Duganella zoogloeoides: one gene and its partner. The protein of the gene in region 1 binds, or shares a complex with, the protein of each later gene. Links are inferred from orthologs where the notes say so. Each region holds a gene or a part of one and is shown on either strand. Other genes may lie near its edges.

Evidence for each region. Proteins that work in one complex are often made in the same cells at the same time.
Region 2: the proteins of uvrA (region 1) and mfd are in contact, whole or in part, in a crystal structure (PDB 4DFC), measured with the Escherichia coli proteins. The link is inferred for Duganella zoogloeoides from one-to-one orthologs.

Annotation. Positions count from the first base shown.
Region 1 is NZ_CP140152.1:6,214,969-6,220,236, forward strand. Bases 1,148-4,510 are described here. They hold uvrA (excinuclease ABC subunit UvrA), read right to left. Parts: upstream 4,195-4,510; coding sequence 1,348-4,194; downstream 1,148-1,347. Other genes in these bases: SR858_RS27295 (DUF885 domain-containing protein), read left to right, coding at 1,148-1,182; ssb (single-stranded DNA-binding protein), read left to right, coding at 4,472-4,510. Outside these bases: more of SR858_RS27295, read left to right, coding at 1-1,147; more of ssb, read left to right, coding at 4,511-5,026. UniProt on the Escherichia coli protein: The UvrABC repair system catalyzes the recognition and processing of DNA lesions. UvrA is an ATPase and a DNA-binding protein. A damage recognition complex composed of 2 UvrA and 2 UvrB subunits scans DNA for abnormalities.
Region 2 is NZ_CP140152.1:2,385,090-2,390,954, forward strand. The notes cover bases 630-4,589. They hold mfd (transcription-repair coupling factor), read right to left. Parts: upstream 4,277-4,589; coding sequence 830-4,276; downstream 630-829. Other genes in these bases: serB (phosphoserine phosphatase SerB), read right to left, coding at 630-727; SR858_RS10580 (5'-nucleotidase), read right to left, coding at 4,360-4,589. Outside these bases: more of serB, read right to left, coding at 1-629; more of SR858_RS10580, read right to left, coding at 4,590-5,313; SR858_RS10585 (diguanylate cyclase), read right to left, coding at 5,553-5,865. UniProt on the Escherichia coli protein: Couples transcription and DNA repair by recognizing RNA polymerase (RNAP) stalled at DNA lesions. Mediates ATP-dependent release of RNAP and its truncated transcript from the DNA, and recruitment of nucleotide excision repair machinery to the damaged site.

The DNA of each region.
Region 1 (5,268 bases):
CCGGCCGATTCGCCCTATGCGCTGCCACTGAAAAAATTCCCCAAGACCTTCTCGGCCGCCGACAAGGCGCGGTTGACCAAACAGGTTCTGGCCGCAATCAAAAAGGACGTGGCGCCCGCGTATAAAAAACTGGCTGTCTTTACCAAGACCCAGTACCTGCCGCACGGCCGCAAGGACGTGGGCATGTGGTCGCTGCCCGATGGCGCGGCGCGCTACACCTTCAAGGCCAAGGCTTCCACCACCACCGACATGACGCCGGAAGAAATCCACCAACTGGGGCTGGCGGAGGTGGCGCGCATCGAAGCGCAGATGCTGGCGACGGCTCAAAAGCTCGGCTACAGCGACCTGGCGTCGTTCAACAAGACGCTCAAGGAAAACAAGGCACTGCGCCCGACCTCGCGCCAGAATATCGTCGACCTCTATCAGAAGTACACGGACCAGATGTATGCGCAACTGCCGCAGCAGTTCGGCGTGCTGCCGAAGGCCAAAGTGGAGATCACCGAGGTGGAACGCTTCCGCGAAAAAGGCGCGGCGGCGGCGTCGTACCTGCCGGGTTCACCGGACGGCAAGCGCCCGGGCCGGGTGATGGTCAACACTGGGGACTTCCAGGATCGCTCCGTGATCGGCATCGAAACCACGGCGCTGCACGAAGGCGTGCCCGGACACCATATGCAGATCAGCATTGCCCAGGAAATCGTCGGCTTGCCGGACTTCCGCCAGCAGGGCAACTACACGGCGTACGTGGAAGGGTGGGCGCTGTATTCCGAACGGCTGGGCGAAGAGCTGGGCTTTTACAAGGACCCTTACAGCTACTACGGCCACTTGCAGGACGAGATGCTGCGCGCGATCCGGCTGGTGGTCGATACGGGCCTGCACTATAAGCAGTGGAACCGCCAGCAGGTGGTGGACTTCTTCCATGCCCACTCGGCGATCGAGGAAGTGGATGTGCAGAGCGAGACCGACCGCTACATCGTGTGGCCGGGCCAGGCGCTGGGCTACAAGATCGGTCAGTTAAAAATACTGGAACTGCGCGATTATGCGCGCAAGGAACTGGGAGACAGGTTCGACATCCGCAAATTCCACGACCACGTGCTGGGCGCAGGCGCGCTGCCGCTTGATGTGCTGGAGACGCATATCAAGGAGTGGGTGGCGGGGGAGAAGAAGGTGGTAGCCAGCCAGTAAACGCAAATCCGTCATTCTCGCGCACGCGGGGATCCATAGAGCCTGTGCGTCGTGGTAGCTTCGCATTCAGCCAACACAACTTAACCGGGTTATGGATCCCCGCATTCGCGAGGATGACGGATCTTAGGGCGCCAATCTTGCCGGCACCCACATTGGCTTACGCGCTTAATTCAACAACGGTCCGAGGTACTTGCCGGTCACGCTGTTCGCATTGGCCGCCACATCCTCCGGCGTACCGGTGGCAATGATCTTGCCGCCACCGGCACCGCCTTCCGGCCCCAGGTCCACCACCCAGTCGGCCGTCTTGATCACGTCGAGATTGTGCTCGATGATGACCAGCGTGTTGCCCTGGTCGCGCAGGCGATGGATCACCTTCAGCAGCAGATCGATATCGTGGAAGTGCAGGCCGGTGGTCGGCTCGTCCAGGATGTACAGCGTGCGGCCCGTATCGCGCTTGGACAACTCCAGCGACAGTTTGACGCGCTGCGCCTCGCCACCGGACAGCGTGGTCGCGCTTTGCCCCAGCTTGATGTAGCCGAGGCCCACGTCCAGCAGCGTATGCAGCTTGCGCGCGATGACCGGCACCGGCTTGAAGAACTCGTGCGCGTCTTCCACCGTCATGTCGAGGATTTCGGTGATGTTCTTGCCCTTGTACTGCACTTCGAGCGTTTCGCGGTTATAGCGCTTGCCGTGGCAGACGTCGCACGGCACATACACGTCCGGCAGGAAGTGCATCTCGACCTTGATCACGCCATCGCCCTGGCACGCTTCGCAGCGGCCGCCCTTGACGTTGAACGAGAAGCGCCCGGCGCTGTAGCCGCGTTCCTTCGCGGTCGGCACGGTGGCGAACAGGTCGCGGATCGGCGTAAACAGCCCGGTGTAGGTCGCCGGGTTGGAGCGCGGCGTGCGGCCGATCGGCGCCTGGTCCACCGAGATCACCTTGTCGAAGTGTTCCAGGCCGGCGATGGAATCGTGCGGCGCCGGCTCGGTCTGCGAACCGTACAGGTGGCGCGAGAGGGCCGGGAACAGCGTGTCGTTGATCAGCGTCGATTTGCCGGAACCGGACACGCCGGTCACGCACGTCATCAGGCCCACCGGCAGCTTGAGGCTGACCTTTTTCAGGTTGTTGCCGGTGGCGCCAGCGATCACCAGCTGGCGATCGGGATCGGCTTCGTGGCGCTTGGCCGGCACGTCGATCTTGCGGGTGCCGTTCAGGTACTGCGCCGTCAGCGATTTTTTATTCTTGAGGATGTCCTTAAGCGAACCGGCCGCAATTACTTCGCCGCCATGCACGCCGGCGCCGGGACCCATATCGACGATGTAGTCGGCGGTGCGGATCGCGTCTTCGTCGTGCTCCACCACCAGCACGCTGTTGCCGATATCGCGCAGGTGGCGCAGGGTGTCGATCAGGCGGTCGTTGTCGCGCTGGTGCAGGCCGATCGATGGTTCATCGAGCACGTACATCACACCGGTCAGGCCAGAACCGATCTGCGACGCCAGGCGGATACGTTGCGCCTCGCCGCCGGACAGCGTGTCCGCGCTGCGGTCGAGCGACAGGTAGTCGAGGCCGACGTTATTGAGGAACTGCAAACGCGAGATGATTTCTTTGACCACGCGGTCGGCGATTTCCTTCTTGGCGCCCTTGAGCTTCAACTGCTCGAAGAACGACAGCGATTCGCGCAGCGGCTTCTCGGCGATCTCGTAGATCGCCTTTTCCTGCTTGCCGGTGCCGACCTTCACGAAGCGCGCCTCGATGCGCAGGCGCGCGCCCTCGCACGACGGACACTTTTTCTCGTTGATGAACTTGGCCAGTTCTTCCTTGACCGCCATCGAATCGGTTTCGCGGTAGCGGCGCGCCAGGTTGTTGACCACGCCTTCGAAGGTGTGCTCCTTGACCACGGTGCGGCCGCGCTCATTCACGTACGTAAACGGGATCGCGGTCTTGCCCGAGCCGTTTAGGACCGCGTCCTGCGCCGGCTTGGGCAACTGCTCGAACGGCACGTCGAGGTCGAACTCGTAGTACGCGGCCAGGTTGGACAGCATCTGGTAGTAGAACTGGTTGCGTCGGTCCCACCCCTTGACGGCGCCGGAAGCGAGCGACAGGTTGGGGAACGCGACGATGCGTTTCGGGTCGAAGAACTCGATGTGGCCGAGGCCATCGCACTCTGGGCAGGCGCCCATCGGGTTATTGAACGAGAACAGGCGCGGTTCCAGCTCTTGCAGCGAGTAGCCGCACTGGTTGCAGGCGAACTTGTTCGAGTACACGTGTTCGACGGCGGTGTCCATTTCCAGCGCCACGGCGCGGCCGTCGGCCAGGCGCAGCGCGGTCTCGAAGCTTTCGGCCAGGCGCTGCTTGATGTCGGCGTTGACCTTCACGCGGTCGATCACCACGTCGATCGTGTGCTTCTCGGTTTTTTTCAGTTTGGGCAGCTCGTCCACTTCGTAGATCTTGGCTTCATGGGTGCCGCTCTGCACGCGGAAGCGTACAAAACCCTGCGCCTGCATCTGCTCGAACAGGTCAGAATGCTCGCCCTTGCGGTTGGCCACCACGGGCGCCAGTACCATCAATTTCGTCCCCTCGGGCATGGCCAGCACCGCATCGACCATCTGCGACACGGTCTGCGCGGCCAGCGCCTGGTCCGGGTGGTTGATGCAGTACGGTGTACCGACGCGCGCGTACAGCAGGCGCAGGTAATCGTGAATCTCGGTGACCGTGCCGACGGTGGAGCGCGGGTTGTGCGACGTGGCCTTCTGTTCGATCGAGATGGCCGGCGACAGGCCTTCGATCAGGTCCACATCGGGCTTTTCCATCAGTTGCAGGAACTGGCGCGCGTACGCCGACAGCGACTCCACGTAGCGGCGCTGGCCCTCGGCATACAGGGTGTCGAACGCCAGCGACGATTTGCCGGAACCGGACAGCCCGGTGATCACGACCAGCTGGTTGCGCGGCAGGTCGAGACTGATGTTTTTGAGGTTGTGCGTACGTGCGCCGCGAATGCGGATCTGTTCCATGGAGTAAGCCCTTAGATATCAACCCGTCATCATAGCGGGCTTTGAAAAGATGCGCCGTCCTTGCGCTGGATCACGCGCGGGAGGCTTGACACTGTATATAATACCAGTATTTGCTTGCGTCGATTCAACAGGCTTCGGCGCAGAACAGGCTACATGGGTACGGCAGCCAAAATTGGTAGGGCAAGTGGTGGCTCGGCATCCCATTCGTCTATAATCCCTGTTTAGATTTCACTACACAGCCTGCCCACGCGGCCGTTGTTACTCAGGAGTTTTATTCATGGCATCAGTCAACAAAGTCATCATCGTCGGCAATCTGGGTCGCGATCCGGAGATCCGCTACATGCCTAGCGGTGATGCAATCGCCAACATTGCCGTGGCGACCTCATACAAGTCGAAAGACCGCAACACCGGTGAGCAAAAAGAGACCACCGAGTGGCACCGCATCTCGTTCTTCGGCAAGCTGGCCGAAATCGTTGGCCAGTACCTGAAAAAAGGCTCGTCCATCTACGTCGAAGGCCGCCTGCAAACCCGCAAGTACACCGATAAAGACGGCGTCGAAAAGTACGCAACCGACATCGTCGCTGAAAACATGCAAATGCTGGGCGGCCGTCAAGGCGCCGGCGGCATGGACGACGGCGGCGGCTACGGTGGTGGCGCTGGCGGCGGTGGTGGTTACGGCGGTGGCAATGGCGGCGGCGGCGGTTACGACGCGCCACCACAGCGCCAGGCCGCACCTCAGCAACAACGCCCGGCCATGGCGCCACCGGCACCACGCCCGGCACCAAAGCCGGCGCCGAATTTCTCGGATATGGATGACGATATACCGTTCTAATTCAGAGTAAACGTATTTCCGTCGATTCAAGCCCACTCTTTACCGTAGAGAGTGGGCTTTTTCTTTGATTATTTCGTTTTCCCCTTGGAAAGAGGCGGGGAATATTAAGAACGCTCCCAGAGACTCAATGTAATCGAAAAATTCACGAATTAGCATTCCTAAATTTCAGAATGATGGCAGAATAGGTCGAAGAAGTATAATCGTGATAGTTAGCGTAACAAGTAACTTGCCTATAATGATCG
Region 2 (5,865 bases), 3.8 Mb from region 1 along the record:
TTTTCAGGTCGTTGGCGCCGTCGCCCATGACGATCGCGTCCGATGGTGAAATGCCCAGCTCCGCGCATACGCGTTCCACGGTTTGCTGCTTGGCTTCGGCATCGACGATGGCGCCCACCACCTTGCCGGTCAGTTTGCCGTCGACGATTTCAAGCTCGTTGGCGTGGGTGTAGTCAAGATTGAGACGCTGTTTCAGGCGGTTGGTGAAATAGGTGAATCCACCGGAAACCAGCAGGGTTTTCAGGCCGGCTTGTTGCACCGCTTGCAGCATGGCTTCCGCGCCGGGCGAGAGCTTCAGACGCTCGTCGTACACGCGGTCGAGTGCGGAAGCGTCGAGGCCTTCGAGCAGCGCCACGCGGCGCGTGAGGCTGGCGGCGAAATCGAGTTCGCCGCGCATGGCGGCCTCGGTAATCTCCGAGACTTGCGCCTTCAACCCCTGCATGTCGGCGATTTCGTCGATGCACTCGATGGTGATCAGGGTGGAATCCATGTCCATCGCCACCAGTTTGAAATCGGTCATTTTCTGCACGCCGATGGTATAGGTGGCGTCGAGCTGGGCGGCGTTGGCGGCCACTTCGATGGTCTGGCGCAGCGCCGGCGAGAACGCAATGCCTTCGCAGCGCACGGCGCGGTCGCTCAGCCACGTGAGCGCCTGCGGCGCCGTCAGTGCGGCAATGCGTTCGAGTCGTGCGCGGCAGTCGTCGCGCCCTTGTAATACCAGGTTCATGGATTTTGTGGCTATTGTCATTGTTCGTACGGGTTGTAGGCTTCGGTGTTCGGGTAATGCGTGTTTAAGGTACGACCTTAGGCGCGTGCGGTCAACCCTTGATTAGTTGCCAGTGAGTTGTTTAATTGCACCTTTGATCTGGGCGACCCGCGCAGCCAGGTCCGGCATGGCGGCCGTAATCTTCAGTTTGTCCTGGCCGGCGAGCTTGATCTGGCGATTTTTCTGTATCAGTTCGATGATGCGCATCGGGTCGATCGGCGGCTTGGCCATGAACTGCAGGCTGGCCGCTTCGCCGTGGGCGTCGATCTTGATGATGCCCACGGTCTTGGCGGCGATGCGCAGGCGGTGGGTTTCGATCAGCGCCTTGACCGGGTCGGGCAGCTTGCCGAAACGGTCGATCAGCTCTTCCTGCAAATCGTCGATCTTGTCCTGGACCGTGCAGTTGGCCATGCGCTTGTAGATCGACAGCCGTTCGTGCACGTCGCCGCAGAAGTCGGACGGCAGCAGTGCCGGCGTGTGCAGGTTGATTTCGGTGGTCGTGGACAGCGGGGCAGCCAGATCCGGTTCCTTGCCGGCCTTGAGCGAACGTACCGCTTCGTTCAGCATGTCGGTGTACAGCTGGAAGCCGATTTCGGTCATCTCGCCGGACTGGTTGTCGCCGAGGACTTCGCCGGCGCCGCGAATTTCGAGATCGTGCATGGCCAGGTAGAAGCCGCTGCCCAGTTCTTCCATCTGCTGGATGGCATCGAGCCTGCGCTGCGCCTGCTTGGAAAGGCCCTGCACGTCGGTGACCAGCAAATAGGCATACGCCTGGTGGTGCGAGCGGCCCACGCGGCCGCGCAGCTGGTGCAGCTGCGCCAGGCCGAACTTGTCGGCGCGGTGCATGATGATGGTGTTCGCGGTGGGCACATCGATACCGGTTTCGATAATCGTGGTGCACAGCAGGATGTTGTAGCGCTGCGCCACGAAGTCGCGCATCACTTTTTCAAGGTCGCGCTCGTGCATCTGGCCATGGGCCACCGCGATGCGCGCCTCGGGCAGCAATTCGGTGAGCATCGCCAGGCGGTTCTGGATGGTTTCCACCTCGTTGTGCAGGAAGTACACCTGGCCGCCGCGTTTGAGCTCGCGCAGGCAGGCCTCGCGGATGATCGACTCGCCCTCGCTGCGCACGAACGTCTTGATGGCCAGCCGCTTTTGCGGCGCGGTGGCGATGATGGAAAACTCGCGCAGGCCTTCGAGCGCCATGCCCAGCGTGCGCGGGATCGGCGTGGCGGTGAGCGTGAGCACATCGACTTCGGCCCGCAGCGACTTGAGCGCCTCCTTCTGGCGCACGCCGAAGCGGTGTTCCTCGTCGATGATGACCAGGCCCAGGCGCGTGAACTTCACATCGTCCGACAGCAGTTTATGGGTGCCGATCACGATATCGAGCGTGCCGTCGGCCATGCCCTTGATGGCCTGGTTGATTTCCTTGCCGGTGCGGAAGCGCGACATCTCGGCGATGCGCACCGGCCAGTCGGCAAAGCGGTCGGCAAAGGTTTGCGCATGCTGTTCGGCCAGCAGCGTGGTCGGGGCGAGAATCGCCACCTGCTTGCCGCCCATGACCGCGATGAACGCGGCGCGCAGCGCGACTTCGGTCTTGCCGAAGCCGACGTCGCCGCACACCAGGCGGTCCATCGGTTTACCGGACGTCATGTCGCGGATGACGTTATTGATCGCCTCCTGCTGGTCGGGCGTTTCGTCGAAGCCGAAGCTCTCGGCGAAGCGCTCGTAGTCGTGCGCCGAGTATTCGAACGCGTGGCCCTGGCGCAGCGCGCGGCGGGCGTACAGGTTGAGCAGCTCGGCAGCGGTGTCGCGGATCTGTTCGGCCGCGCGGCGCTTGGCCTTTTCCCACTGGCCGGAACCGAGCGTGTGCAGCGGTGCGTCTTCGGGCGCGGCGCCCGAGTAGCGCGAGATTACGTGCAGCTGCGAGACCGGCACATACAGCTTGGTGTCCTTGGCGTATTCCAGGTGCAGGAATTCGGTCTCTCCTTCGCCCAGGTCCATGCTGGTGAGGCCCATGTAGCGGCCGATGCCGTGATTGACGTGCACCACGGGGTCACCGATCTTCAGCTCGGACAGGTCGCGCACCATCGATTCGACCTGCGTGACCGCTTCCTGCTTCTTCTTGCCCACCCGGCGGCCGGAACCCGCATACAGCTCGGTCTCGGTAATGAACACCAGCCGTTCGGCCGGCGTGGCCAGTTCGAAGCCTGCGTGCAGCGGCGCCACGCCCAGCGCCAGTTTGGCGTCGGACGTGGCAAAGCCTTCGAAACCTTCGACCGGCGTGAGGGCCAGGTCGTACTCGCTGAAGTACTGCTGCAGCGTTTCGCGGCGGCCGTTGGTCTCCGCGCAGATCATCACCCGCGTGCCCGCCTGCAGCAGATAGCTGCGCAGGTTGGTGAGCGGGTCTTCCAGGTGGCGGTTGACGGCGATGTTCGGGATGGGCGCCGACAGCTCCGATGCACCCTGGTCCGGGTCTTTCGAGATCACCATGCGGCCATACGGCTTGGCCAGGGTGAAGAACTGCTCGTCCGACAGGAACAGCATGTCGGGCGGCAGGATCGGGCGTTCGCGATCGGCTTTCAGGAAGCGGTGGCGCGAGGTGGTATCGGCCCAGAAGCGCTTGATGGCGGCGTCGATGTCGCCGACCAGGGCCAGCGCGGCGCCGTCGGGCAGGTAGTCGAACAGCGTGGCGGTCTCTTCGAAGAACAGCGGCAGGTAGTACTCGATACCGGCCGAGGCGATGCCGCTGCTGATGTCTTTATAAACGACCGAGCGCGAAGGATCGCCTTCGAAATATTCGCGCCAGCGGCTGCGGAACGTGGTGCGCGCCGCTTCGTCCATCGGGAATTCGCGGCCCGGCAGCAGGCGCACTTCACCGACCGGGTACAGCGAGCGCTGGGTGTCGGCGTCAAAAGTGCGGATGGTTTCCACCGTGTCGCCGAACAGGTCGAGCCGGTAGGGCAGGGCGGAGCCCATCGGGAACAGGTCGATCAGACCGCCGCGCACCGAGTATTCGCCGGGCGACATCACCTGCGTGACGTGGGTATAGCCAGCCAGCGTCAGTTGCGACTTCAAACGCGCTTCGTCGAGCGACTCGCCCTTCTTGAAGAAGAACGTGTACGCCGCCAGGAACGACGGCGGCGCCATGCGCACCAGCGCGGTGGTGGCCGGCACCAGCATCACATCGCACTGGCCGCTGGAGATTTCGTGCAGCGTGGCCAGGCGCTCGGACACCAGGTCCTGGTGCGGCGAGAAGGCGTCGTAGGGCAGCGTTTCCCAGTCCGGCAGCAGGTGGCAGCGCACTTCGTCGCCCGCGAACCATGGAATTTCGTCGCGCAGGCGCTGGGCGTCCGCCGCGCTGGACGTGATCACGGCCAGCATGCGGCCTTGCGCCTTGAGGGCGAGCGCCGCTTGCGCGAGCGCGTACGCATCCGAGGAGCCGTGCAGGGTGGGCAGGGCAAAGCGGTTGCCCGGTTTTGGAATGGAGTTGGCGAGGACTAGGGACACAATGAGGTGGACGCTGGTGAGCTGTGGAGCATGGTCAAAAGGTGAACAACATTATAGACGATGCACCGCAGCCCGGCAGGCGCCTACCCCGGCTTGGGTGCGGACCCGGCCGCCAGGTTGGCGATGCCGAACGGGATATGCACCATCGGTATATTGCCGGCCGGCGATTTCAGGTGGCTCAACTGGTCGTCGAAGAACAGGTGGGGCTTGAAGATGGACAGGATGCGCGCTTTTTCCATTCCGCCCAGGAAGAATGTTTCGTCGGCCGACACGCCCCAGCTCTTGAGCGTGGTGACCACGCGCTCGTGCGCCGGCGCGCTGCGGGCGGTGACGATGGCGATGCGCAGGATGCGCTGGTAGCCGGGATCGTTTGCCAACGCCTGGTCTTCGAGCCGCTGCATGGCGGAGAGCTTCTGGAACAGGTCCGCCAGCGGGCCCGGCTGGTGCGGCACCGCCACCCGTTCGCGCTCGTGGGCGTGGAATTCGGCCACGTCGTTGTTGCGCTTGAAGACAGTTTCCGATTCGTCGTCGGCGATCACGCCGTCGAAGTCGAAGGCCACCCGCAACTCGCCGTCGGCGTCGTCGTCCTCGGTCAGGCCCGGCAGCACCAGGCCGGCCGGGTAGTGCGCGTCGAGCGCCATGCGCACGTCCTGCTCGTTGGCAGTGAGGAATAGCGAGGTATTGAAGGCGGGCAGGTAGGTGTACGGCGACTTGCCGGTGACAAAGCAGGCGCGTGAAATGTCGAGCCCGTAGTGGGCGATCGAATTCATCACCCGCAAGCCGGTCTCCGGCGAATTGCGCGACAGTAGCACCACCTCGACCGGCGCGGCTTGCGGGTGGTGCGCGTTGATCGACAGGAAGCGGCGGATGAACGGAAACGCCACGCCTTTGCCGAGCACGACGTCGAGATGGCGTTCCTGGTACTGGCGATACGCTTCGGCGCCGCCTTCCAGATACACCTGGTGCGATTCGGTCAGGTCGAACAGCGCGCTCGACGCGATGCCGACCACCAGCTTGTGTTCTATCGGATAGGCCATGGAGGGGTGTATGGGTTGTCAATCACGCCACTTTAACCGATTTTCGTGCCTGCCGCGCCACACCTGCGCGTCTCGATGCACATTTTAATTGACGTAGCCTGCGTGACAACGGATATTGGCTGGGCAGAACAAAAAGGTAAGCCACTTCTGGTACCGCAGTAACATCGAGCAGCCCGCGTGGCTGCTTTTTTTTGCCTGCCGGCGCGCCTGTCTCCAAGCGGCTGGGCGGGATATCACCCTCATGCGTCCTCGCTCCTGCGCGCATAGCCGAGCGCCAGCTCCACCCGATTGCGACCGAGTTCCTTGGCCTGGTACAGCGCCATATCCGCCGCATGCACCAGTTGTGCGGGCGCCGCGCCGCCGACCGGGTGGCCGCACGCCACGCCCACGCTCACGGTCACAATGCCGCCAGGCGCTGCAGCATGCACAATGCCCAACGCAGCCACCGCATCGCAGACTGCCTGCGCCACCGCCAGTGCGTTGTCGGGATGGGCATCGGGCACGACGAAGATGAATTCCTCGCCGCCATAGCGCGCCATCTGGTCGCCGCCG